One region of the Streptomyces botrytidirepellens genome, then DNA from elsewhere that is predicted to be linked to it. Evidence: predicted binding sites of a transcription regulator. Region 1 holds the regulator's gene; the other holds the start of a gene.
The links. Region 1 encodes HspR, which represses chaperone genes until heat shock. Its sites were predicted from a motif close to TTGAGNNNNNNNNNCTCAA; they were not measured.

Region 1 (16,145 bases):
CTACTACAAGGTTCTCGGCGTCCCCAAGGACGCGACCGAGGCGGAGATCAAGAAGGCGTACCGGAAGCTCGCCCGCGAGTACCACCCGGACGCCAACAAGGGCGACGCCAAGGCCGAGGAGCGCTTCAAGGAGATCTCCGAGGCGAACGACATCCTCGGCGACCCCAAGCGGCGCAAGGAGTACGACGAGGCCCGCTCCCTGTTCGGCAACGGGGGCTTCCGCCCCGGGCCGGGCGGGGCGGGCTCCACCGGAAGCTTCAACTTCGACCTGGGCGACCTCTTCGGCGGCGCCCAGGGCGGCCCCGGTGGCGCGGGCGGCTTCGGCGGCGGGCTCGGCGACGTGTTCGGCGGTCTCTTCAACCGCGGCGGGCCCACCCGGACCCAGCCGCGGCGCGGCCAGGACATCGAGTCCGAGGTGACGCTCAGCTTCACCGAGGCCGTCGAAGGGGCCACCGTTCCGCTGCGGATGTCCAGCCAGGCCCCGTGCAAGACGTGCTCCGGCACCGGCGACAAGAACGGCACCCCGCGGGTCTGCCCGACCTGCGTCGGCACCGGACAGGTCAGCCGCGGCGGCGGGGGCGGCTTCTCGCTCACCGACCCGTGCGTGGAGTGCCGGGGCCGCGGTCTGATCGCGCAGGACCCGTGCGAGACCTGCAAGGGCAGCGGACGGGCCCGTTCCGCCCGCACCATGCAGGTCCGCATCCCCGCGGGCGTCAGCGACGGCCAGCGGATCCGGCTGCGCGGCAAGGGCGCCCCGGGCGAGACCGGCGGTCCGGCCGGTGACCTCTACGTCATCGTCCACGTGGACCCGCATCCGGTCTTCGGCCGCCGCGGCGACAACCTGACCGTCACCGTCCCCGTCACCCTTCCGGAGGCGGCACTCGGCGGCGAGATCAAGGTCCCGACGCTGGGCGGCCCGCCGGTCACCCTGAAGCTGCCGGCCGGCACCCCCAACGGCCGGACGATGCGCGCCCGCGGCAAGGGCGCGGTGCGCAAGGACGGCACCCGCGGCGACCTGCTGGTCACCGTCGAGGTCACGGTGCCGAAGGACCTCAGCGACGGGGCTCGCGAGGCGCTGGAGTCCTACCGGGAGGCGACCGCGGGCGAGGACCCGCGGGCGGAGCTGTTCCAGGCCGCGAAGGGAGCATGACCCAATGGAGACGCACGGCCGAGGGGGCCTCGGAGGCAGGGGACCCGGCCGGTCCCGCAATCCGTACGAGCTGACCGACGAATCGCCGGTGTACGTCATCTCGGTCGCCGCTCAGCTCTCCGGCCTGCATCCGCAGACCTTGCGTCAGTACGACCGTCTCGGCCTGGTCTCCCCGGACCGTACGCCCGGGCGCGGCAGGCGCTACTCCGCGCGCGACATCGAGCTGCTGCGCCAGGTGCAGCAGCTGTCGCAGGACGAGGGCATCAACCTCGCCGGGATCAAGCGCATCATCGAGCTGGAGAACCAGGTCACCGCGCTCCAGTCGCGCGTCGCCGAGCTCCAGTCGGCCGTCGAGGGCGCGGCCGCCGCGATGCAGCAGCGCGAGGCCCAGGTCCACGCCTCGTACCGCCGTGACCTGGTCCCCTACCAGGACGTCCAGCAGAGCAGCGCGCTGGTGGTGTGGCGTCCCAAGCCCAAGCGCAGGGACTAGCGTCTCCCTTGATGCGAGCGACAGGCCCGGCGACCGACCTCGGTCACCGGGCCTGTCGCATGGCGAGGTCTTCGATGCTCCCGTCCGAGGACTCATCCGTTCGAGTGGCACGCCACCCGCACCCGGGCCGTCAGGCCACTCGTCTCCCTAGCGTGAGGCCGTTGCCTGTGCCGCAAGGACACGCTTGGCCCACACTTGAGGAGGAGGCGCTGCGCCGTGACCGCACTCGCCCATGAGGCGCCTACGACGTCGGAGGTGCCCGAGACCATGTCCCCGATCTTGCTCGATGAGGCCCTGTGGCAGGCGTGGAAGTCCCTGGAACTCCCCGAGGGCTTTCGCGCGGAGATTGTCGAGGGGTTCATCGAGGTGTCGCCGACCGGACGTTCCAGCCATGGTTTGATCATTCACCGCATGTACCGCGCGATGGCGCACTGCCTGGATGACTCTGATTGGGCTGCGTATCGCGACCTGACCGTCATCCACGGAATGAAGGTGTGGGTCCCTGACATCTTCGTCGCGCCGGAGGAACCCGAAGAGCACCTCACCGAGGACGGCCTCGGCTTCGCCGCATCCGCCGTGAAGCTCGTCGTTGAAGTGGTCTCTCCCGGGCATGAGAACCAGCAGCGCGATCGGGTGCGCAAGCGCCGCGCCTACGCCGGGGCCGGAATTCCCGTCTACGTCATGATCGACGACCACGATCAGCATGGCACGGTCACCGTGCTGACCTCGCCCTCTCCGGACGAGCAGACGTACGCGGCCGAGACCCGTGTCCCGTACGGCACGGTGGTGGAGATTCCGGAGGGCCCGGCGAAGGGTTTCGCGATCACGGAAGAGATCACCGGCCCGCGCCAGTCGTGATCGGAGCGCGATGAGTTCCGGGCCGCTGGACGGTCCTACCTGCTGAACGGAGCATTCCACCGCAGGAGACCCCGATGCACGCAGTCCTCGTCACCCTGACCATCGACCCGGCCCAGGCCCCCGCGGCCGCGGGGGCGCTCATGAATGACATTTTGCCGAAGCTTACCGCCGCGCCGGGGTTCGTCTCCGGCCAGTGGCTGGAGCCCGTGGACGGCCGCGGCATGTCGATCCTGACGTTCGAGGACGGGGAGCTGGCCCGCGCGGCCGTGCCGCTGCTCGGCGGCTCGGCCCCCGGCGTCACCATCGAGTCCGTGGAACTCCGCCGCGTCGCCCTTACGGCGCCCTGACCGTCACGGCCTACGCCCATGAGGCGGGCGGCTTCCGGCTGATCTCGCACCAGACGACCTTGGACGCGGGCCCCCACCGCTCGCCCGTCAGCGGGTAGTGGCTCCACCGGTCGGCGAGCAGCCGCAGCAGGTGCAGCCCGCGCCCGCTCTCGCTGCCCGCCGTGAGCGGGCGGAGGCCGGGTGGGGTCACGCTGGAGTCCCACACGGTCATCCGCAACGTCTCGGCGGACCACTTCAGCCGCAGATCGGCCTCGCCGCCCGCGTGCACGAGGGCGTTGGTGAGCATCTCGCTCGCCAACAGCTCGGCGCGCTCGACCAGTTCGGGCAGCTCATGGGCGGTGAGGGCGGTACGGAGGGAGGCTCTGGCCACGCCGACGGCCCGGGGGTCGTGCGGGATGTGGAGGCAGTACTCGAACGGGGCGACGGGTGGCGTGACGAGGGGCATACGGGCCTCCTGCTGGCGCGATGGGACGGGCCGACCGGTGTCAGTGCCGCTGTGCCGCGTTTGCGGGCATGACGGTGCGCTTCCGGCTGGCCGGTTGCTTCGCTGGGTGAGCGATGCGATACGTAACGTAGGGCCCAAGTATGGTCCCTCGCAACCATGTCGTGAAGGTTCGCCCGATTGGGACAAGTCGTGGCACAGTGGCGCCGCAGGGCTCAGGAGGAAGAGGGTTCATGCCGCGGAGAAACCACGTAACTGCTCGGCAGGAGCGACTGGGTGCGGAGCTGCGGAAGTTGCGCGAGCGGGCGGGCGTAACCGCGCGTGAGGCGGCCGACGTCGTCGGCATGGACCAGGCCACGATGTCGCATCTTGAGGCAGGGCGCGTCGCGGCGGGTGAGAAGCGTGTGCGGCAGCTGACCTCGCACTACGGTGTCTCGGACGTCCCCTTGGTTGATGCCCTTGCCGGGATGGCGGCTGAGCGGGTTCGCGGGTGGTGGGGGAAGTATCAGGGCCGTCTCGTCCCAGTGCTGCTGGATCTCGCAGAGCTGGAGCATCATGCACGTGGCCTCAAGCTGTTCCAGATGGTGCATGTGCCGGGCCTCTTCCAAAGCGAGGACTACATGCGGGCACTTCATGTGAACGCGCACTACGAGTTGTCGTCGGAGCTCCTTGAGGCGACTGTGGATTTTCGCCTGAGCCGCCAGCAGGTCCTGGACCGTGATGCTCCGCCCGAGACGCGCGCCGTCGTGCATGAAGCCGCTCTCCGTATCAAAGTCGGCGATCGCAAGGTTGCGCGTGGACAGCTTGACCACCTGCTGGAGGCATCCACACGACCGTGTGTGAGCCTGCGAGTGATCTCCTTCGAGGAGGAGGGATTCGCCGGTGCCGGTCTGCCGATGCTGTACGCGGAGGGCCCGGTGCGACAGCTGGACACGGTGCAGTTCGACACGGTGAACGGCAGCGTGTTCTCCGGCGAGGAGAAGCAGTTGGCCGACTACCGGAGGGTCTTCGGCATGATGGAGAGCGCTGCCCTGCCGGTGAGAGAGTCGCGTGACCTCATTCACCGCATCGCAGAGGAGCTGTGAAGAAGTGCAGATGTCCAGGGCATGGCGGAAGAGCTCGTACTCCGCTGGAACGCAGGGCAACGAGTGCGTGGAACTCGCCGCCACTGGCGGTGCCATATGCCTGCGCGAGAGCGACGACCCCCGCGTCGTCCTCACGACCACGCCTCCCCCTCTCGCGGCCTTCATACGGGCCGCCAAGGCTGGGGAGTTCGACGGCTTGACCGAGTGAGCAGGGGGCTGCGGTGGGTTTGGTCGCCGATACATCACCCGTGTTGGCGTACCGGCGGCGCAAACCCACCGCACACCCCGTTATCCACAGGCCCAGCACGGGAGCAGAGGCCTGCGGCACTGTGGGGGGAGACGGGGACGGGGGATGCGGTGCCGCTGGCCAGGCTCGCCGCTGCCCAGGGCGGGGTGGTGCTGACTGCCCAAGCGCTGGCGGGGGGCTGGAAGCGCGGGCGGCTGAACCGCCGCTTCCGCGCGGAGGGGTGGACACAGCTCCGTGCAGGCGTGTGGGCGGAGCCCGGGCGTGCAGTTGGACCGATGGCGTTGCTGTGGGCGAACCAACTGGCGCATGCGCGCCTCGTCGTCAGCCATACGGCGGCGGCGGTGCTGCATGACATCGAAACCCGTACACAACGTGTGGAGTTCACTGGGCCGCCCCAGGGCAGGACGGACGTTCACGGTGGCGTGCTGCACCGCTTGCCGCTCGGGGCGGACGAAACCACAACCGTGGGCAGGCTGAGGGTGACCACCGTGGCACGCACCATGGCAGACCTCTTACGGGCCGGGCCGCGGGACGACGCGCTGGTGGCGGTGGAGTCGGCGGTGAGCAGGCGGCCCAGCCGGTACGGGGGCGGTAAGCCGCGCAGGGAGGCGCTGACCACGCTGGGGGAAGTCGCCGAGACCCTTGAGAGGAGGCCCACCCTGCGCGGTACGGCCACCGCACGGGAGTGGCTGGCGCTGGCGGACCCCAAGGCGGGGTCACCGGCGGAGACGATGGCCCGCCTGCGGATGCACGACGCGGGGCTGCACCCCGCCTCGCAGGTGCTGCTCACGACCCCCTCGGGTCGGCGGGCGTATCCGGACTTCTTCTTCCGGGCGCAGGGGCTGGTGGTGGAGATCGAGGGCTACCGGTGGCACGGGAGCAGGGCACAGCACCAGCGGGACACGGCCCGCTTCAACGACCTGATGTCGTGCGGGGAGGTGCGCCGGATTCTGCGGTTCACGGCGAGTGATGTTTATCGACGCCCCGGAGCGATGATCCGCGACATCCGGGACGCCCTTGCCCAGCTGTCCGGCGTTCAGCCCGTTTCGTAGCTCGCGGGGAGGTCACTCATCGGCGATGTCCGCCTCGTTGCCCCCTCGCGCCTGCTGGAGGGTTTCGGCGATGGCGGCGAACTCGCTGAGCGCGGCCTGGAGGTCCTCGACGATCTCGGCGGCGAGGACTTCGGGCGCGGGGAGCGAGTCGGCGTCGTCGAGGCTGGGGTCCCGGAGCCAGAGGATGTCGAGGTTCGCCTTGTCGCGGGCGGCCAGCTCTTCGTAGGTGAAGGACTTGAAGCGTTCGGTTTCGACGCGCTGGCTGCGGTCCTCGTCGTCGGGCCGGTAGCACTGGACGAAGTCCTCAAGGGAGGCCCGGGTGAGGGGGTTCTGCTTGAGGGTGAAGTGCTGGGCGGTACGGAAGTCGTAGACCCAGAGCTTCTCGGTCCAGGGCTTCTCGGGGCGGGCGGGCTTGCGCTCGAAGAACAGGACGTTCGCCTTCACACCGCCCGCGTAGAAGATGCCGGTGGGCAGGCGGAGGAGGGTGTGGACGTCGTACTCCTTGAGGAGGCGGCGCCGGATGGTCTCGCCCGCGCCTCCCTCGAAGAGGACGTTGTCCGGGACGACGACGGCGGCGCGGCCGTGGATTTCGAGCAGCGAGGCGATGTGCTGGACGAAGTTCAGCTGCTTGTTGGTCGTGGTGACCCAGAAGTCCCGGCGCTCGTACGCGATGGACTCGCGGGCCGCCTTGCCGTCGTCGCCGTAGACGGTGATGGAGGACTTCTTGCCGAAGGGCGGGTTGGCGAGGACCAGGCTGGCGCGCTGGTCGGGCGGGGCGGCGAGCGCGTCCTTGGTATGGACGAGGGCTGGGCCGGTGGAGTGGCCGATGCCGTGGAGGTAGAGGTTCATCGCGGCGAGGCGCGCGGTGTTACGGACCAGCTCGTTGCCCCAGATGCCGCCCGAGCTGAGGTGCTCGCGCTGCTCGGGGGTGAGGTTGGAGCCGTACTCCTTGAAGATGTGCTCGGCGGCGGCGAGGAGGAAACCGCCGGTTCCACTGGCCGGGTCCGTGATCGTGTCTTCGGGGGTCGGCTTGACGCAGTCGATGATGGCCTGGATGAGGGGGCGCGGGGTGAAGTACTGGCCGGCGCCGGACTTGATGTCCTCGGCTCCGCGGGCCAGGAGTTCTTCGTAGGCGTCGCCCTTGATGTCCGTCTTCTGGCCCGACCAGCTCTCCTTGTCGATGAGGTCGCTGATCAGGCGCTTGAGCTTGGCGGGGTCGTGGACCCGGTTGCGGGCGCCGTTGAAGATCAGGTGGAAGGTGGTGTTCTGGCGCTGGTTGCCGAGGTCTTCGAGGAGGTTGGTGTAGGCGACTTCGAGCGCCGCACCGCTCTTCTTGAGGAGTTCGGGCCAGCCCCGGCCCTCCCACTCGGGCCCTTCGGGCATGATCTGCTCGCGGAACATCGCGGGGCGGGACTGGGCCTCGTGCGCCATCTTGAGGAAGACGAGCAGGGTGAGCTGCTCGACGTAGTCGATGGTGGAGACGCCGTCGTCGCGCAGGACGTGGCAGTAGCTCCAGAGCTTGTCGACGAGACGGCGGGCCTCGGTGGTGTTGCCGGTGGTGGCGTTCGTGGTCGGGGCCGTCGTCACGATGGGAACTCCAGGTCGAGGGTGGGCTGTTCGCCGGTGAGGGGTGTGGTGGCGGTGGCTGCGGGCGCGGGTGGAGGCTCGTCGTGGGTGGCCTTACGCTGCGCCGGTGCCCGGCGGGTGCGCCGCTTCTTGGGTGCGGCGGCCTCGCGCTCCGCGCGGATGCGGGCGAGGAGTTCTTCGGCGGGCTCGTCGTTGGGGTCTTGGGGGACGAGGCGTCCGGCGAAGGCGTCCCGCAGGAAGGCCGCTCGCAGGAGGTTTGGTTTGTTGCTAGTAGCGAGTCCTTGGGCAACGCTCAAGTGCGCGAAAAGCTTATCCAATCGCTCCGCGATTCGCTGCTGTACAGAAATTTCGGGGATTGGTACGAGTAGATGTTGCAGGTCGGGTTTGTTGATTTGCGGCACATTCGATCCATCGGCGAGCTCTTGAAGGTCGATGCTCTGAAACCAATACCATAGGTAATCTGGCCTGACTGTATTTCCGGGGGTGATGCCCATGACGTTCAGGTCGAAAGTGCCAAGTGTGCCGGTGATGCGCTTTTTGTTGGTGGCGATTGCACCCCCCCTCTTCGGGATGATGATAGTTCCCTCTGGGTGTACTTTGAGCCCAGCGTGCTGAATATCTTTGGAGTGCACATAGGTGCGGGACTGCGTGAGGTACCTCCCATTGCTATCATTCATGTCGCCAACTTTCCAGAAAGGGACGTTGGCTTCTGATGGGATGCTCTCGAAATCGATTTCGCCTTTGCGGGGAGTGCTGCCACCTTGGATCCTGGCCACCTTTTCCAGGGGTTCCAACCTGTGCCTGTGCTGTGCGCTGCAAGAATGAGGCGAGAAATACGTCTTCAGGACGGATCGGTGAAGCAGTTCGATGCGACGTCCGGTGCTGGTGAAGGCTTGTTGGGCGGCGTCCAAACGGGACAGACCCTCTTCGAGCGCGGCGACGATGCGGCGCTGTTCACCCAGTGGCGGCAGCAGACACTCGATCTCCGCCAGCGCTCCCTGGGAGATGTTGCGCATCGAGTCCTTGGTACCGGTCGCACGTTCCGAGATCTGGCTTCGGACGGACGGCGAGGAGAGCAGGTACGCCAACCACTCCCGGTCAATGCCGTTAGCCGGAAGGAGCCGAAGGCTCTTATCGCTAAGGAGTAGTCGGGGGCGACACTGCTTCACCAATACGGAAGCCCCCACATACGCGGCTGTATTCGCGCGGCTCAGCAGGATGTCGCCAGGCTTGATCTCGTAGTCGGGGTTGTGCTCGAAACCCGCGGGAACGGTCTTGTTCTCCGACTCATCGAAGTCGCCCCAGGTCATCGCGCTGACCTTGATGACGCCCCATTCATCCGGGCCAGCGGGTCGGGGTTCGCACTTGTAGGATTTCCCCGCCTCGATCCGATCGAGAATTTCTCCGAGCCGGACCCGAACCCAACCCTTGGGCAACTCCGCACCGACCCTACTCACGCGCCCAGCTCCCGTCCCAGCTCATCCAACAACTCAGCCCCACGGTCGGCGCCGAAAGCTCGCAAGAACCCATCAACCCCACCATGCTCGATGAAGGGTACGTCCTTCAGGTGCTCCGGCCCGATCGCCGCATCCGTCGCTATCACGTCCACCATCCGGTCCAGCCACCACTCCTGCTCCTCGTCGAACACTGCACCCGCCTGCGCCTGCCGGGCACGCCACGCCGCGTACCGCTCCTCGACCAGCGCCCGGTACGGGCGGACCTCCTCGTCCAGGCCCAGCTCGTACCGCAGCAGGCCGATGAGATCCACCGCACCGGCCTTGCCACTCGGGCGCTCGGTCGCCTTCCCGAGCTGCACGTACGCGTCGTAGAGCTTCGTGGGCGTCCACTGGAACGGGGGACGTTCGATCTTGCGCGCCAAGTCGCGGACCTTGCGGTAGACCTCCCTGGGCTCGCGCCGCTCGCGGAAGGCGACGTTGAACGCGGCGATCTCGTCGCGGTGGGTCTCCAGGTACTGCTTCCAGGACGTCACCCGCCTCATCGCCAGCTCGTCCGCCGTGATGCCGCGTGCCTCCCGCACGCTGTCCACGCTCACCTCGTCGATGACGATGTCATGGGCGCGCCGTATCGACATCAGCCGTTCCCGCAACTCCTTGTTGGACGCGATCGGTTTGAGCGCCTGCACCAGGTTCTCCCGGACCTTCTCCCGGCCGCCCTCCTGCTGCGCCTTCTCCTGCTCGTCCGGGTCGACCGCCTTGACCAGGCCGCCCACGATCTCGCTCAGCGGCTGACCGGCCATCTCCTCGATCTCATCGCGCTCGTCATCCGTGATCTGACGGTCCAGCCGGGCAAGGCGTCCGGCCAGCGTGGCGACCTCGTCATCGGTCATCGCAAGGCCCGCCGTCTTGTCCATCAGCCGTTGGAGCGGGATCTGCTTCTCGGACGCCCGGTTCAGGGGGCGGGCGTCCACCCGGGGCGAGTCCGTCACACCCACCGCGTCGACGATGACGAACCGCTCCTTCACCTCCGCGTCCGGCGTGACCGCCTGGAACTCGGCGGCGGGAATGGTCCGCGAGCCCCGGCCCTTCATCTGCTCGAAGTAGGCCCAGCTCTTCACGTCGCGCAGGAAGAAGACGCACTCCAGCGGCGGGATGTCCGTCCCGGTGGCGATCATGTCGACGGTCACGGCGATCCGCAGCTCGGGGCTGTTGCGGAACGCCTTGATGAGCCGCGCGGGGTTCTTCGCCGCGTGCGTGATCTTCGTACAGAAGTCGTCGCCCTCGCCGAAGACCTGGCGCACCGTCTGCACGATCTCATCGGCGTGGTTGTCGTCCACGGCGAAGATCAGAGTCTTGGGCACATGGGTGCGCGCCCGCTGGGCCTCGCCCTCGCCCATTGGCGGGAAGATGTCGGTGAAAAGGTGATCGCGGAAGGTCTCGATCACCAGCTTCAGCTGCCCCTTGCTGATGATCTGCCGTCCGAGCTGGGACGCCTTCCACTCCAGGTCGGACTCGAGCTCCTGGTACCGCTCGCGCCGGGTCTTCCGCTCCCGTACCGGAACGACCGTCTCGGCGGGGATGGTGCTGCCCTGCTCGCCCAGCTCGGTACGGATGCGGAAGACATCGAAGTCGACGTTGACGCCGTCCGCGACGGCCTGCTCGTACGGGTACTCGCTGACGAGGTTCTGGAAGAAGAAGCCGAAGGTCTGGGCGACGGGGGTCGCGGTGAGCCCGACCAGGTGGGCGTCGAAGTACTCCAGCACCGCGCGCCACTTGCCGTAGATGGAGCGGTGGCATTCGTCGACGACGATCAGGTCGAAGGACTCGGGCGGCAGTGAGGCGTTGTAGCCGACCTCGGCCGGGGTGTCGATCAGGTCGTAGCGGTCGAGGGCGGCGTCGTCCACGTCCGCGTCCGGGACCTCGCGACCGGTCAGGGCCATCCACAGCCGCTGCACCGTGGACACGACGACATCCGCCGAGCCGAGCACGGTGTCGCCCGCCAGCCGCTGCACCACGTACAGCTCGGTGAACTTCCGGCCGTCGTCCGGGGTGTCGAAGTTCTCGAACTCCGTGGCGGCCTGGCTGCCCAGGTTGTTGCGGTCGACCAGGAACAGGATCCGCTTGGCATCGGCGTGCTTGAGCAGCCGGTAGCTTTCGCTCACCACCGTGAACGTCTTGCCCGCGCCCGTGGCCATCTGGATGAGGGAGCGGGGGTCGTCCTTGGCGAGGGAGCGCTCCAGCCCCTCGATCGCCGACACCTGGGCCGGGCGCAGCGGCTTCCGGTCGAGGAACACTTCCGGCAGGCGGCGCATCCGGGCGCGCAGGGTGGGTGCCTGCGGGTCGGCCTCGGCCTCGTCGATCCAGCGGGCGACGGTGTCCGGGCGGTGGATGGCGAAGACGTCCCGGGTCCGGGGCGCAGGGTCGAGGGCATTGTGGAAGCGGACGGTGTTGCCGTCGGCGACGTAACGGAAGGGCAGGCTGGCCCGCCAGGCGCTGAGCTGCTGGCTGCGGGTGAGCCCGGTGGCGTACCGCGCGGCCTGGTGCATGGCGCCCTCCAGGTCGGCGCCCTCGCGCTTGGCCTCGACCACACCCACCAGCTGCTGTTTCACGTAGAGCAGGTAGTCGGCGCGACCCACCGCGGTGGTGACCTCGCGCACGGCAACGCCGGCGACTCCGGGGACGCCCTCCTCATAGAGGTTCATGGCGTTGGCGTCCTGGACCACCCAGCCCGCCTGCTCCAAGATCCGGTCCAACTCCGCGCGGACCTGCGCCTCGCTCATGGGAGGCAGGGCCGCCTTTTGGGCGTGGGAGATGAACGCGTCGCGTTCCGAGGTGTTCCTGAGTGGCTTCGGCGCGATGGAGACGTCGGCCAGGTCGGCGTCGGACTCTTCGATCTGTGCGCTGAGCTGCTCGACCAGTTCGCTGAGCGCGGCACGGTCCGCTTCGGCACGGGCCAGTTCGGCTTCGGCCTGCTCGCGTGCGGCCTTCTCCCGCTCCAAGCGGTCCTGCTTGCCGTCGAAGCGCATCCGGGCCTCGGCGAGCTTGGCCCGGTAGTCGTCCAGCTCGGTGCGGAGCTGTTCCAGCTCCTCCAGGTCGGCGGGGGTGGCCGGGGTGGGGCTGTCGTCGGGTGTGGCCGGGGCGAGGAAGACACGGTGGGTGGTGTCGTTCTGGTTGCGGGCCCGGTGCAGCCAGTCGCCGAGCTTGAAGCAGGTCTCGACCATCTGGAGCGCGGTGCGGACGTTCGCGTAGTAGCCGTGGGCGGCCTTGTTCCCCGTATCGCGCAGGAAGTCGAACCAGTCGTAGGTCTGCTCTTTCAGGATCCCGGCCTGGGACAGCGCCTTGATGCGGTGGAACTGCTTGTTGCTGTTGACCTGGAGGCCGAGGAGGTGCAGCAGATAGCGGGCCATGACCTCGCCGAACAGGCGGGCCTTGAACATTGCGGCGTGCGAGTCGGTGTGGACATACGACTCGGCGGAGCAGCCGATGGTGACGAGCAGGGGCTCGTGTTCCAGCAGATGACCGAAGTTGGACGATCCGGCTGCCAGCTGAGCGACCTGCGGGTCGTGCTGGTTTCCGCCCTGGCCGGTCGGCGACGTCGGCATGGTGTTCCCCCCAGAACCGTTTCCGTGCGTGAGCAAAGCCTTGCAGGATGCCACTGGGGCGCCGTGCCGCACAAGGGCTTTGCGAGAACGACGAGGCTCTTGCCGGGCCCGAGGCGCACCATGGAGGTGTGGGAGGAGGTACGCACCATGATGGAGATCAAGACGCTGGACAAGCCGGATGAGCGACGGGACTTCCCCGGTGGCCATCTGGAGACCCTGCACCTGACGGGGCTCGACTTCGCCGTCGGCACCTTCGAGCCCGGATGGCGCTGGCGGGAGTCGGTCCGGCCGCTGGCCGGTACCGAGAGCTGCCAGGTCCGCCACACCGGGGTCGTGGTGAAGGGGCGGATGCGGCTGCGCATGGACGACGGCGCCGAGGCCGAGGTGGGGCCCGGCGATGTGTTCGTGATACCGCCCGGCCACGACGCGTGGGTGGTCGGCGACGAGCAGGTGGTGGTGTACGACACCGGCGGTGAGATGGCCGAGGTGTACGCACGCGCGGAGCGGGGCGAATCCTGATCCGACGGGGCACGAGCCCGGTCCGCGGGGTTTCGTCCGGTGGGTGCCGGTTACGCGTAGCAGCCCGGATCCGTCGGCAGGGATGAGATGAGCACCGGCCCCACACCACCGCACAAGGGCGGCCGCCCGGCCAGAGGCGGCGGCAGCGAACGCACCGACCGCATGGTGCGGACGCTGCTCCGCCGCCGCAAGAAGTCGCTCGCCTACGAGGACGTCACCGTCGTCGACCGGCCGCGGCTGCGGCGCGCGGTGACGGCGACCGCGGTCGGCAACACCATGGAGTGGTTCGACTTCGGCGTCTACGCGTACGTCGCGGTCACCCTCGGCAAGGTCTTCTTCCCGTCCAGTTCCCCGGCCGCGCAGGTGGTGTCGACGTTCGCCACCTTCGCGGTCGCCTTTCTGGTGCGTCCGCTCGGCGGGCTGGTCTTCGGGCCGCTGGGGGACCGCATCGGGCGGCGCCGGGTGCTGTCCACCACCATGATCATGATGGCGGTCAGCACCTTCGCGGTGGGGCTGCTGCCCGGCTACGGCTCGATCGGCTTCGCCGCGCCCCTGTTGCTGCTGGCGTGCCGGGTGGTGCAGGGATTCTCGACCGGCGGTGAGTACGCGGGTGCGACCACGTACATCGCGGAGTTCGCGCCCGACCGGCGGCGCGGCTTCCTGGGCAGCTGGCTCGACTTCGGCACGTTCGTCGGCTATTCGCTGGGCTCCGGGCTGGTCACGGTGCTCACCGCCGTGCTCGGGGACGACGGCATGGTGGACTGGGGCTGGCGGATTCCGTTCCTGGTCGCCGGGCCGCTCGGGGTGATCGGGCTGTACATGCGGCTGCGGCTGGAGGAGAGCCCGGCGTTCCAGCAGGAGGCCGAGCGGGCGGCCGCGGCGGCGAAGGCCGCGGCGGCGGGCGGCGGCTCGGCGCCGGTGGAGGAGGCGCGGCAGTCCGGCAAGGGGCGGCTGAAGGAGATCTTCACCCGGCACTGGCAGGCCGTGCTGATCTGCATGGGTCTGGTACTGCTGTACAACGTCACCAACTACATGGTGACGTCCTACCTGCCGACGTACATGACCTCCACGCTCGGCGAGGACGCCACCACCGCCCAGCTGCTGGTGCTCGCCACCATGATGGTCGTGGCGGTGACGATCACCGTGGTCGGGCGGTCCTCCGACCGCTGGGGGCGGCGGCCGATGTTCATGGCCGGGAGCGGGGCCATGATCGTGCTGGCGATCCCGGCGTTCCTGCTGATCCAGATGGGCGGCATCCTGCTGCCCGCGATCGGCTGTCTGGTGCTGGGGCTGCTGCTGGTCACGTTCGCGGGCACGAGCGCCGCGACGCTGCCGGCGCTGTTCCCGACCCGGCTGCGCTACGGCGCGCTGTCGATCTCGTTCAACCTCTCCGTGTCGCTGTTCGGCGGGACGACGCCGCTGATCGCGTCGTCGCTGGTCGAGTCGACGGGCGATCCGCTGGTGCCCGCGTACTACCTGATGGCGGCCGGTGTGGTGGGCCTGGTCTCGGCCCTGTTCCTGTACGAGACGGCCGGGAAGCCGCTGCGCGGCTCGGGCCCGATGGTGGAGACCGAGGAGGAGGCCCGTACCGCGGTGGCGGAGAGCCGCACCGAGGCCGGGCGCAGGGCGCGCGACATCTGGATCAGGGTGCGTCACCCCTGGGGACACCACCAGCAATGAGCCGCGCGCTCCTCAGCCGCGGCCCATCGCACGGGTGATCGTGATCTCGATCAGCACGCGGTGCGGGTTGGGGCGGGGCTCGCGCTCGTAGCGTTCGGCGTAGCGGCGTTCGGCGTCGGCGATCAGCTCGGGTTCGGTGCGTACCCGCGCGATCCCCTCCAGCGTGGCCCACCGCTTGCCCGCCATCTGGCAGACGGCGACCCGCGCGCCGCCTTCGCCCGCCGCCCGGACGTGGGCGACCTTGCGGCTGTGGCCGCTCGCGATGACGCGGGCGAGCCCGGCGTCGGGGTCGTAGGTGACGCCGACCGGGACGACGTGCGGGGTGCCGTCGGGACGGAGGGTGGTGAGGGTGCAGACGTGGCGTTCGCGCCAGAAGGCGAGGTACGCGGGGTCCGGGTTGCGTGGATCGAGGGCCATGGACGGGAACCTATGGCCAGAACGCTGGCGGAGACACAGTTGAGTGGAATAGACTCAACTTTACGCATGTTGTGCAGGGCAGGATTGTGGGCCGCCGCGCGCGATGAGGAGGAGCACAGGACGTGGACGCCGAGCTGACCAACAAGAGCCGGGCGGCGCTGAGCGCAGCCAACGACCGGGCGGTGTCCGCCGGGCACGCCGATCTGACCCCGGCCCATCTGCTGCTCGCCCTGCTCCAGGGGCAGGACAACGAGAACGTGATGGATCTGCTGGTCGCCGTCGACACCGACGCGGCCTTCGTACGGAACGGGGCCGAGCGGCTGCTCGCCGCCCTGCCCAGCGTGCAGGGCTCCACCGTGGCCCCGCCGCAGGCCAGCCGCGACCTTCAGGCCGTCCTCGTGGACGCCGCGCAGCGCGCCAAGGACCTCGGCGACGATTACATCTCCACCGAGCACCTTCTGATCGGCATCGCCGCCAAGGGCGGCCAGGCCGGGGAGCTGCTCGACCAGCAGGGGGCGAGCGCCAAGGCGCTGCTCGCCGCGTTCGAGAAGGCCAGGGGTGGACAGCGGGTGACGACTCCCGATCCGGAGGGCACGTACAAGGCGCTGGAGAAGTTCGGCACGGACTTCACCGCCGCCGCGCGCGAGGGGAAGCTCGACCCGGTCATCGGCCGGGACCAGGAGATCCGGCGCGTGGTGCAGGTGCTCTCGCGGCGCACGAAGAACAACCCGGTGCTGATCGGCGACCCGGGCGTCGGCAAGACCGCCGTGGTGGAGGGGCTCGCCCAGCGCATCGTCAAGGGCGATGTGCCGGAGAGCCTGCGCGACAAGCGGCTGGTCGCGCTCGACCTCGGCGCGATGGTCGCGGGCGCGAAGTACCGCGGCGAGTTCGAGGAGCGGCTGAAGACCGTCCTCGCCGAGATCAAGTCCAGCGACGGCCAGATCATCACCTTCATCGACGAGCTGCACACCGTGGTCGGCGCGGGCGCCGGCGGCGACTCGTCCATGGACGCGGGCAACATGCTCAAGCCGATGCTGGCCCGCGGCGAGCTGCGCATGGTCGGCGCCACCACGCTGGACGAGTACCGCGAGCGGATCGAGAAGGACGCCGCGCTGGAGCGCCGCTTCCAGCAGGTGCTGGTCGCCGAGCCGACCGTCGAGGACACCGTGGCGATCCTGCGCGGGCTCAAGGGCCGGTACGAGGCGCACCACA
Region 2 (7,485 bases), on a different contig from region 1:
CCAGCAGGGCGGCCCGTACCGCCGCCAGGGCGGGGGCCGCCGTGCCCGCGCGGACTGCGGCGGAGACGCGGGCGGCGCAGGGCGTGCACGCCTCCAGGTGCTTGTCGACCGACCAGGCGTCCAGCTCCGGCAGCGAGCCGTCGGCGTACGACGCCGCCTGGGCGGGGGTCACATGCCAGGCAGGGGTCATGGGGTGCCTCCCAGCGGGTGCGGCGCGGGCAGCGGGGACAGCTGGGCGAGTACGGAGCGCAGTTCGCGGCGGGCGCGGCGGGCGCGCGACTTGACGGTGCCCTCGGGGATGCCGAGGAGCTGTGCCGCCTCGCGCGTGGTGAGCCCGTCCACCACCGTGGCGCGCAGGACGGCGCGCAGCTCGGGGGAGAGCCGGTCCAGGGCGGTGCCGACGGTGCCGTACTCCAGCGCGTCGAGCACCCGGTCCTCCGCCGAGGGCGTGGTCGCACGCGCTGCGTCGGGGTCGTGGCGGGCGTGCGCGGACTGCGCCTCGGCGGTCCGGACGGCGGTGCGCCGGGCGTCGACGAGGCGGCGGGCCGCGATGGTCCACAGCCAGCCGCCCGCCTCGCCGCCGCGGTGCGAGGCGGCGGACCGCCAGACGGTGACGAAGGTGTCCTGGAGCACTTCCTGCACGGTCTCGGGGTCGGCGCAGCGCCGGGTGAGCCGGGCGTGCAGCCAGCCGCCGTGCCGGTCGTACAGCGTGGCGAGCGCGTCGGCGTCGCCCCGCGCGACGGCGCGCAGCAGCTCCGTGTCGCTCGAGTGGGCCCCCAGGGGGCGTAACGGTCTCACGCTTCCTCTATCGCTCGGGAGCCCCGCGGCGGTTCACGGCAGCCGGGGCAGGTGATCGCTCACAGCGAACACGGACTCGGGAACACCTGGAGGCTCCCAGGCATTGAGTCTGCATAACTCAACTTGCCTGCCGAAGGGGAGATCATGGCTTCGCTGTCCACACCGCTCACCCTGCCCGTCCTGCCTCTCGATGACGAGGTCGTGCTGCCCGGCATGGTGGTGCCGCTGGACCTTTCCGATACCGATGTACGCGCCGCGGTGGAGGCCGCGCAGGCCGCCGCCCGGTCCGACGGCGGGAAACCACGGGTGCTGCTGGTGCCGCGTATCGACGGGACGTACGCGGGCATCGGCACGCTCGGCACCGTCGAGCAGGTGGGCCGGCTGTCCGACGGGGATCCCGGGGCGCTCATCCGCGGGGTGCGGCGCGTGCGGGTCGGGGCCGGGACGACCGGGCCCGGGGCCGCGCTGTGGATCGAGGGCACCGCGGTCGAGGAGATCGTGCCCGACCCGCTGCCCGGTGCCGTCACCGAACTGATGAAGGAGTACAAGGCGCTGGCCACCAGCTGGCTGCGCAAGCGCGGCGCCTGGCAGGTCGTGGACCGGGTGCAGCAGATCGACGACGTCTCGCAGCTCGCCGACAACTCCGGATACTCGCCGTTCCTCAGCGTTGCCCAGCGCGTGGAGCTGCTGGAGACCGCCGACCCGGTGGCCCGGCTCAAGCTGGCCGTGACCTGGCTGAGCGACCACATGGCCGAGCAGGACGTGGCCGAGTCGATCGCCAAGGACGTCCAGGAGGGCGTCGACAAGCAGCAGCGCGAGTTCCTGCTGCGGCGGCAGATGGAGGCCGTGCGCAAGGAGCTGGCCGAGCTGAACGGCGATCCGGAGGACGAGTCCGACGACTACCGGGCCCGGGTCGAGGCCGCCGATCTGCCGGAAAAGGTGCGCGAGGCGGCGCTGAAGGAGGTCGACAAGCTGGAGCGGGCCAGCGACCAGAGCCCCGAGGGCAGCTGGATCCGCACCTGGCTGGACACCGTCCTGGAGCTGCCGTGGAACGAGCGCACCGAGGACGCGTACGACATCCCCGGCGCCCAGGCGGTGCTCGACGCCGACCACGCGGGCCTGGCGGACGTGAAGGAGCGGATCACCGAGTACCTGGCGGTGCGCAAGCGCCGCGCCGACCGCGGCCTCGGGGTCGTGGGCGGGCGGCGCGGCGGGGCCGTGCTGGCGCTCGTCGGTCCGCCCGGCGTCGGGAAGACCAGCCTCGGCGAGAGCGTGGCCCGCGCGATGGGGCGGAAGTTCGTCCGGGTCGCGCTCGGCGGCGTCCGCGACGAGGCGGAGATCCGCGGTCACCGGCGTACGTACGTGGGCGCGCTGCCCGGCCGGGTCGTCCGGGCCATCAAGGAGGCGGGCTCGATGAACCCGGTGGTCCTCCTGGACGAGATCGACAAGGTCGGCTCCGACTTCCGCGGCGACCCCGCCGCGGCCCTGCTGGAGGTCCTGGACCCGGCGCAGAACCACACCTTCCGCGACCACTACCTGGAGGTCGAACTCGACCTGTCCGACGTGGTCTTCCTGGCCACGGCCAACGTCCTGGAAGCCATCCCGGAGGCGCTGCTGGACCGCATGGAGCTGGTGCGCCTGGACGGCTACACCGAGGACGAGAAGGTCACCATCGCCCGCGACCACCTGCTGCCCCGGCAGCTGGAGCGCGCCGGTCTGGAGCCGGGCGAGGTCGAGGTGGCGGACGAGGCGCTGCGCAAGCTCGCCGGGGAGTACACCCGCGAGGCGGGCGTACGGACCCTGGAGCGCTCGATCGCGCGGCTGCTGCGCAAGGTGGCGGCCCAGCACGAGCTGGGTGAGCGCGAACTGCCGTTCACGGTGGGGGTGGAGAGCTTGCGTCCGCTGATCGGGCGGCCGCACCACACCCCCGAGTCCGCGCAGGACCCGGCCGAGCGCCGCACCTCCGTGCCGGGCGTGGCGACCGGGCTCGCGGTGACGGGCGCGGGTGGCGACGTGCTGTACGTGGAGGCGTCGCTCGCGGACGCCGAGACGGGCGGCGCGGGGCTGACCCTGACCGGACAGCTGGGTGACGTCATGAAGGAGTCCGCCCAGATCGCCCTGTCCTTCCTGCGCTCCCACGGCGCGGAGCTGGAGCTGCCGGTCGCCGACCTGAAGGAGCGCGGCATCCACCTCCACGTACCGGCGGGCGCGGTGCCCAAGGACGGCCCGAGCGCGGGCATCACCATGACCACCGCCCTGGCCTCGCTGCTCTCGGGCCGCCAGGTGCGGCCGGACGTGGCGATGACGGGCGAGGTCTCGCTGACCGGGCGGGTGCTGCCGATCGGCGGCGTCAAGCAGAAGCTGCTGGCGGCGCACCGGGCCGGGGTGACCACCGTGATCATCCCCAAGCGGAACGAGCCGGATCTGGACGACGTGCCCGCCGAGGTCCTGGAGAAGCTCGACGTCCACCCGGTCTCGGACGTCCGCCAGGTCCTGGAGCTGGCCCTCCAGCCCGCCTCGGCGAGCGCCCCGGAGGTCCCGGTGGCGGCGTAGCCGCGCAGCGGCGCGGGCCGTCGTTGACAGTCAGACAGGTCTGTCTGGTAGCTTGAGCAGGCAACCAGACAGACCTGTCTGTTCAGTCATTGCTTCTCGCGGAGGAAAGCCGTGCGCACTCTCGTCGTCCTCGCCCACCCCGACCTCGCCGCCTCGCGCGTCAACGCCGCCCTCGCCGAGGCCGCGCGTCCGGTGGACGGCGTCACGCTGCACGACCTGTACGCCACCTACCCGGACCTGGTCATCGACGTCGAGCGCGAGCAGCGGCTGCTGCTGGAGCACGACCGGATCGTGCTCCAGTTCCCCTTCTACTGGTACTCGGCGCCGCCGCTGCTGAAGAAGTGGCTGGACGAGGTGTTCCTGCACGGCTTCGCGTACGGCTCGCAGGGCACCGCGCTGCGGGGCAAGGCGCTGCTCGTCGCCACCACGGCGGGTGCCTCGGAGGAGATGTACCGGCCCGAGGGGTTCAAGCGCTTCACGGTCGCCGAGCTGCTCAACACCTTCGACGCGACCGCCAACATCACCGGCATGCGCTACGAGGAGCCCTTCGTCGTCCACGGCACGCACGGGCTGGACGACGCGGCGCTCGCCGCGCACCAGGAGCACTACCGCGCGCTGCTGGCGTCCGGGGTGCCGCGCGAGCGGGACCTCGCCGTGGCGTAAGGACAGATCGAAGGGCCCGGCCGCCTCGCGTGCGGCCGGGCCCTTCGTCGTATCCGGGGTGCTGCACCCGCGCCGGGGTGCTGCACCCGCGGCGAGGTGCTACACCCGGGCCGGGCACGCCTCCGCGATCAGCGTCCGCGCCGCTTCCCGCGCCGCCTCCGCGATCTCCGGCCGGGGCTCCAGCGCCGCCGCGGCCATCGCGCCGTCGACGAGGAGCGAGATCCGCAGGGCGAGCTGCTCGGGGTCGGCGGCGCCTGCCGCCCGGGCCAGCTCGGTCAGCCAGGCCCGTACGGCGCGCTTGTGCTCGGCCGTCGCCGCGTGCGCTTCGCCGCCCGGCTCCGTCTCGCCCGCGGTCCTGATGAACGCGCAGCCGCGGAAGCCGTCCCGCAGGGTCGCCGCGCTCAGCGCGTCGAAGAGGCCGGTGAGCTGGTCGCGCGGATCGGGCCCGGCCGCCTCGGCGGCCTCGGTCAGCGCGCCGCGCCAGTGGGTGTCCGACTGCCGCAGATAGGCCAGGACGAGGTCGTCCTTGCAGCGGAAGTGGGCGTACAGCGTCGCCTTGGCCACGCCCGACTCGGCGATGATCCGGTCCACTCCGACGCCGCGTACGCCGTGGGCGTTGAAGAGGCCGGTCGCCGTGGACAGGATCCGGTCGCGGGCGGAGGGCCGGGCGCTGCTCATGGTGACGCTCCTCGGGTGGGCCGGGGCGGCCGGAGGAACGGCCGATGCCCTCCAGCGTACAGACAGACCTGTCCGTGCACCGGAGGGCGAGGGGCGTCGAGTAGGTGGGGGGTTGGGCGGCTCGGGCGCCGGTCTCAGCCGTTGGCGAGCGCCTTCAGCCGGTCGATCGCGCCGTTGAACAGGTTGTGGTCGCCGACCGTCGGGCCGGAGGAGGTGTACTGCCAGATGGTGTGGAAGCCCCAGCCCGCCGGGAGCTCACCGACGGAGGAGCCGTAGCGCGGGATCCACAGCGGGTTGACGCCGCCGAAGGCGCTGGAGTTGCCGGTGCAGCTCTTCCACCAGCTGGTGGAGGTGTAGATCACCGGGTCGCGGCCGGTGCGCGACTTGTAGGTGCTGGTGAAGTCCTTGATCCAGCTGACCATCGCGCTGGCGCTTTTGCCGTAACAGGTGGCGCCGTACGGGTTGTACTCCATGTCCAGCGCGCCCGGCAGCGTCTTGCCGTCCTTGCTCCAGCCGCCTCCGTGGTCGACGAAGTAGTTGGCCTGGGCGGCGCCGGAGGAGTTGTCCGGCAGCGCGAAGTGGTACGCCCCGCGGATCATGCCCGCGTCGTACGAGCCGTTGTACTGCTGGGCGAAGTACGGGTTGGTGTAGCTGGTGCCCTCGGTCGCCTTCACGTAGGCGAACTTGACCCCGCTGTTCCAGAGGGTCGACCAGGCGACGTTGCCCTGGTGGCTGCTGACGTCCACGCCTTCGACGGTGGCGAGCAGATCGGCCGGCGAGGGCGGTTCGCCGGTCGTCGAGCCGCCCTCGTGTTTGAGAATCTGTGAACCCGCCCAGTCGTCCTCGGGGTGCGGGATGGCCTTCGTGCCGCCGTCCGCGGTCGGTGCGTCGGTCGGGGCGTCATCGGCGAACGCGGGGCCGGACAGCGCGAAGGACGCGGTGAGGAGGGCGGAAAGGAGGGCGGCGAGCAGGCCGATCAGCGCGCCGGGGGTGCGCCGGGTCGGGCCGGGTCTCTGGACGGGCATGGCGTGCCTCCGAAGCCTCGGTGGGGGGAGCGGGGAAGACATGCGGTTGGTATGGCCATGTCATAAGTGACGCTACGGGCGTAGATAGCGACGGGGAAGGGTCGGGGCCGGCTGCCGTTGGTCTAATCCTGCGAAATACTGATGGAGCTGCGGTAACAGCCGTGCGTGCAAGAAACTTTCACGATGTGAAAACCCGGAGAGGGCTCTGACGTGCACAACAACAGGGCAACGCCCCCCGAGGAGGGCGAGGGCGGCACCGTGGGCGGAATTGGTGTGGACCATGCGTTCCTGGCGCTGGAGCGCGAATTGGCCGTCTTCCTGCGCCGCGCCCGCGCCTCCTCGGGCGAATTGGCCCGCGAGGTCCACCCCGACCTGGAATCCGCCGCGTACGGGCTGCTGATGCGCCTGGAGGACGCGGGGGAGCAGCGCGCGACGGACCTCGCGGCCTACATCGGTGTGGGCAAGGCGACGATGAGCCGTCAGCTGCGCGCGCTGGAGGGCCTCGGGCTGGTGACCCGGGCGCCCGACCCGGCGGACGGCCGGGCCTTCCTGGTGCAGCTGACGGACGAGGGCCGGGCCCGCTTCCGACGGGTCCGCGGCGCCCGGCGCGCGCGGTACGCCCGCCGTCTCGCCGCCTGGGAGCGCAGCGAGGTCGCCGAACTCGCGCGGCTGCTGCACCGGTTGAACAGTACGCAGGAAGCCGACGAGCCCGGGCAGGCGTCCCGCGCGGAGCGGGACCAGTAGGGCGCTCATGTACGTCAGGATCGGCGAGCCGCGCCGATCCGGCGACGTGGGTGTGGCGACTGCGGTACCCGCCCCCTGAAGACGGCGGCCTCCGGCGTCCGCTGACGGCCCGGCGAGGGTTGGCCGTCGCCCCGGGCGAGGCCGCTCAGGCCCGGCGCGGGCGCCCGCGACTCGGTGGGACGGCCGCCGCGACAACGGCCGCCGCGGCTCGGCGGGGACGCCCATCATGGGTGCGGACCGTCGCGCGAGCGTGACACCCCCTACGGCTCGACGAGGACGGCCGCCGCGTCGTCGTGGGCCTTGCCCCGGGGGAAGGCCGTCCGGTCCGGGTCGGCCTGCTCCGCCGCCCGCACCCGGTCGATCAGCGCCTGCGGCCCCTCCTTGCGCAGCAGCCCGAGGCAGGCGGCCCAGTCGCCCTCGCGGAACACCTCGACCCAGCGCGACGCCCCGTCGGTGAGGGCCGCCAGCGCCCGTACCTCCGTGCGCGGCAGGCTGCCGGTGACCGCCTTGGCGGTCACCGCCGGATCGGCCGCGGCGGTGAAGAAGCCGCCCTCGACGTTGCGCAGCGGGCCCACCCGCCGCCCCTCGGCGCGCAGCCGGTCGATGCGGTCGTCGAGCACGGCCGTCACGCCGCCCCCGGTCCGCTCGATGAGCAGGACGGAGTCGGAGAGCACCAGGTACTCGACCCGGTCCGCGTCCCAGCGCGCCGCGACCACGGTCGCCTGAGGGGTCAGGGGGTGAGAAAGGTCACAAGTTGAACTATGTGCCTCGGCGGTGCGCCCGATCGCGTACGCGAGGCAGTCGGCGAGCGACGCGTCCCGCCGTGAACCGGTCAGCTCCAGCAGCGCGCCGCCGAGCCGGGCGGTGTACCAGGGCACGCCGTGGGCGCATCCGGCGTCGCCCTCGGGCGGGGTCACCCCGTCCAGCACCACGAGCGCGCCGCCGTGTCCCGACGCGGGCAGGGCCACGGACGCGTAGTCCTCGTTGGGGCGCCGCGGGTCGCCGGGGGCGGTCGCCAGTTCGA

Region 2: a site for HspR is predicted at 902-920, ahead of lon (endopeptidase La). Genes of this name have one in related genera too.

The regions. Positions count from the first base shown of each region.
Region 1 covers NZ_RIBZ01000268.1:14,826-30,970, reverse strand. Annotated here, with positions in the region: gene dnaJ (molecular chaperone DnaJ) at 1-1,150, shown strand, start outside; gene EEJ42_RS21095 (heat shock protein transcriptional repressor HspR) at 1,155-1,640, shown strand; gene EEJ42_RS21090 (Uma2 family endonuclease) at 1,857-2,498, shown strand; gene EEJ42_RS21085 (hypothetical protein) at 2,573-2,845, shown strand; gene EEJ42_RS21080 (ATP-binding protein) at 2,856-3,290, opposite strand; gene EEJ42_RS21075 (helix-turn-helix domain-containing protein) at 3,521-4,372, shown strand; gene EEJ42_RS21070 (DUF397 domain-containing protein) at 4,383-4,580, shown strand; gene EEJ42_RS52990 (endonuclease domain-containing protein) at 5,108-5,671, shown strand; gene EEJ42_RS21060 (HsdM family class I SAM-dependent methyltransferase) at 5,684-7,258, opposite strand; gene EEJ42_RS21055 (restriction endonuclease subunit S) at 7,255-8,715, opposite strand; gene EEJ42_RS21050 (DEAD/DEAH box helicase family protein) at 8,712-12,317, opposite strand; gene EEJ42_RS21045 (cupin domain-containing protein) at 12,465-12,836, shown strand; gene proP (glycine betaine/L-proline transporter ProP) at 12,999-14,516, shown strand; gene EEJ42_RS21035 (pyridoxamine 5'-phosphate oxidase family protein) at 14,529-14,933, opposite strand; gene clpB (ATP-dependent chaperone ClpB) at 15,056-16,145, shown strand, end outside.
Region 2 covers NZ_RIBZ01000733.1:1,066-8,550, reverse strand. Annotated here, with positions in the region: partial or broken gene EEJ42_RS37430 (zf-HC2 domain-containing protein) at 1-190, opposite strand, end outside; gene EEJ42_RS37425 (RNA polymerase sigma factor) at 187-798, opposite strand; gene lon (endopeptidase La) at 943-3,351, shown strand; gene EEJ42_RS37415 (NAD(P)H-dependent oxidoreductase) at 3,463-4,014, shown strand; gene EEJ42_RS37410 (TetR/AcrR family transcriptional regulator) at 4,114-4,692, opposite strand; gene EEJ42_RS37405 (lysozyme) at 4,827-5,717, opposite strand; gene EEJ42_RS37400 (MarR family winged helix-turn-helix transcriptional regulator) at 5,928-6,461, shown strand; gene EEJ42_RS37395 (protein phosphatase 2C domain-containing protein) at 6,722-7,485, opposite strand, start outside.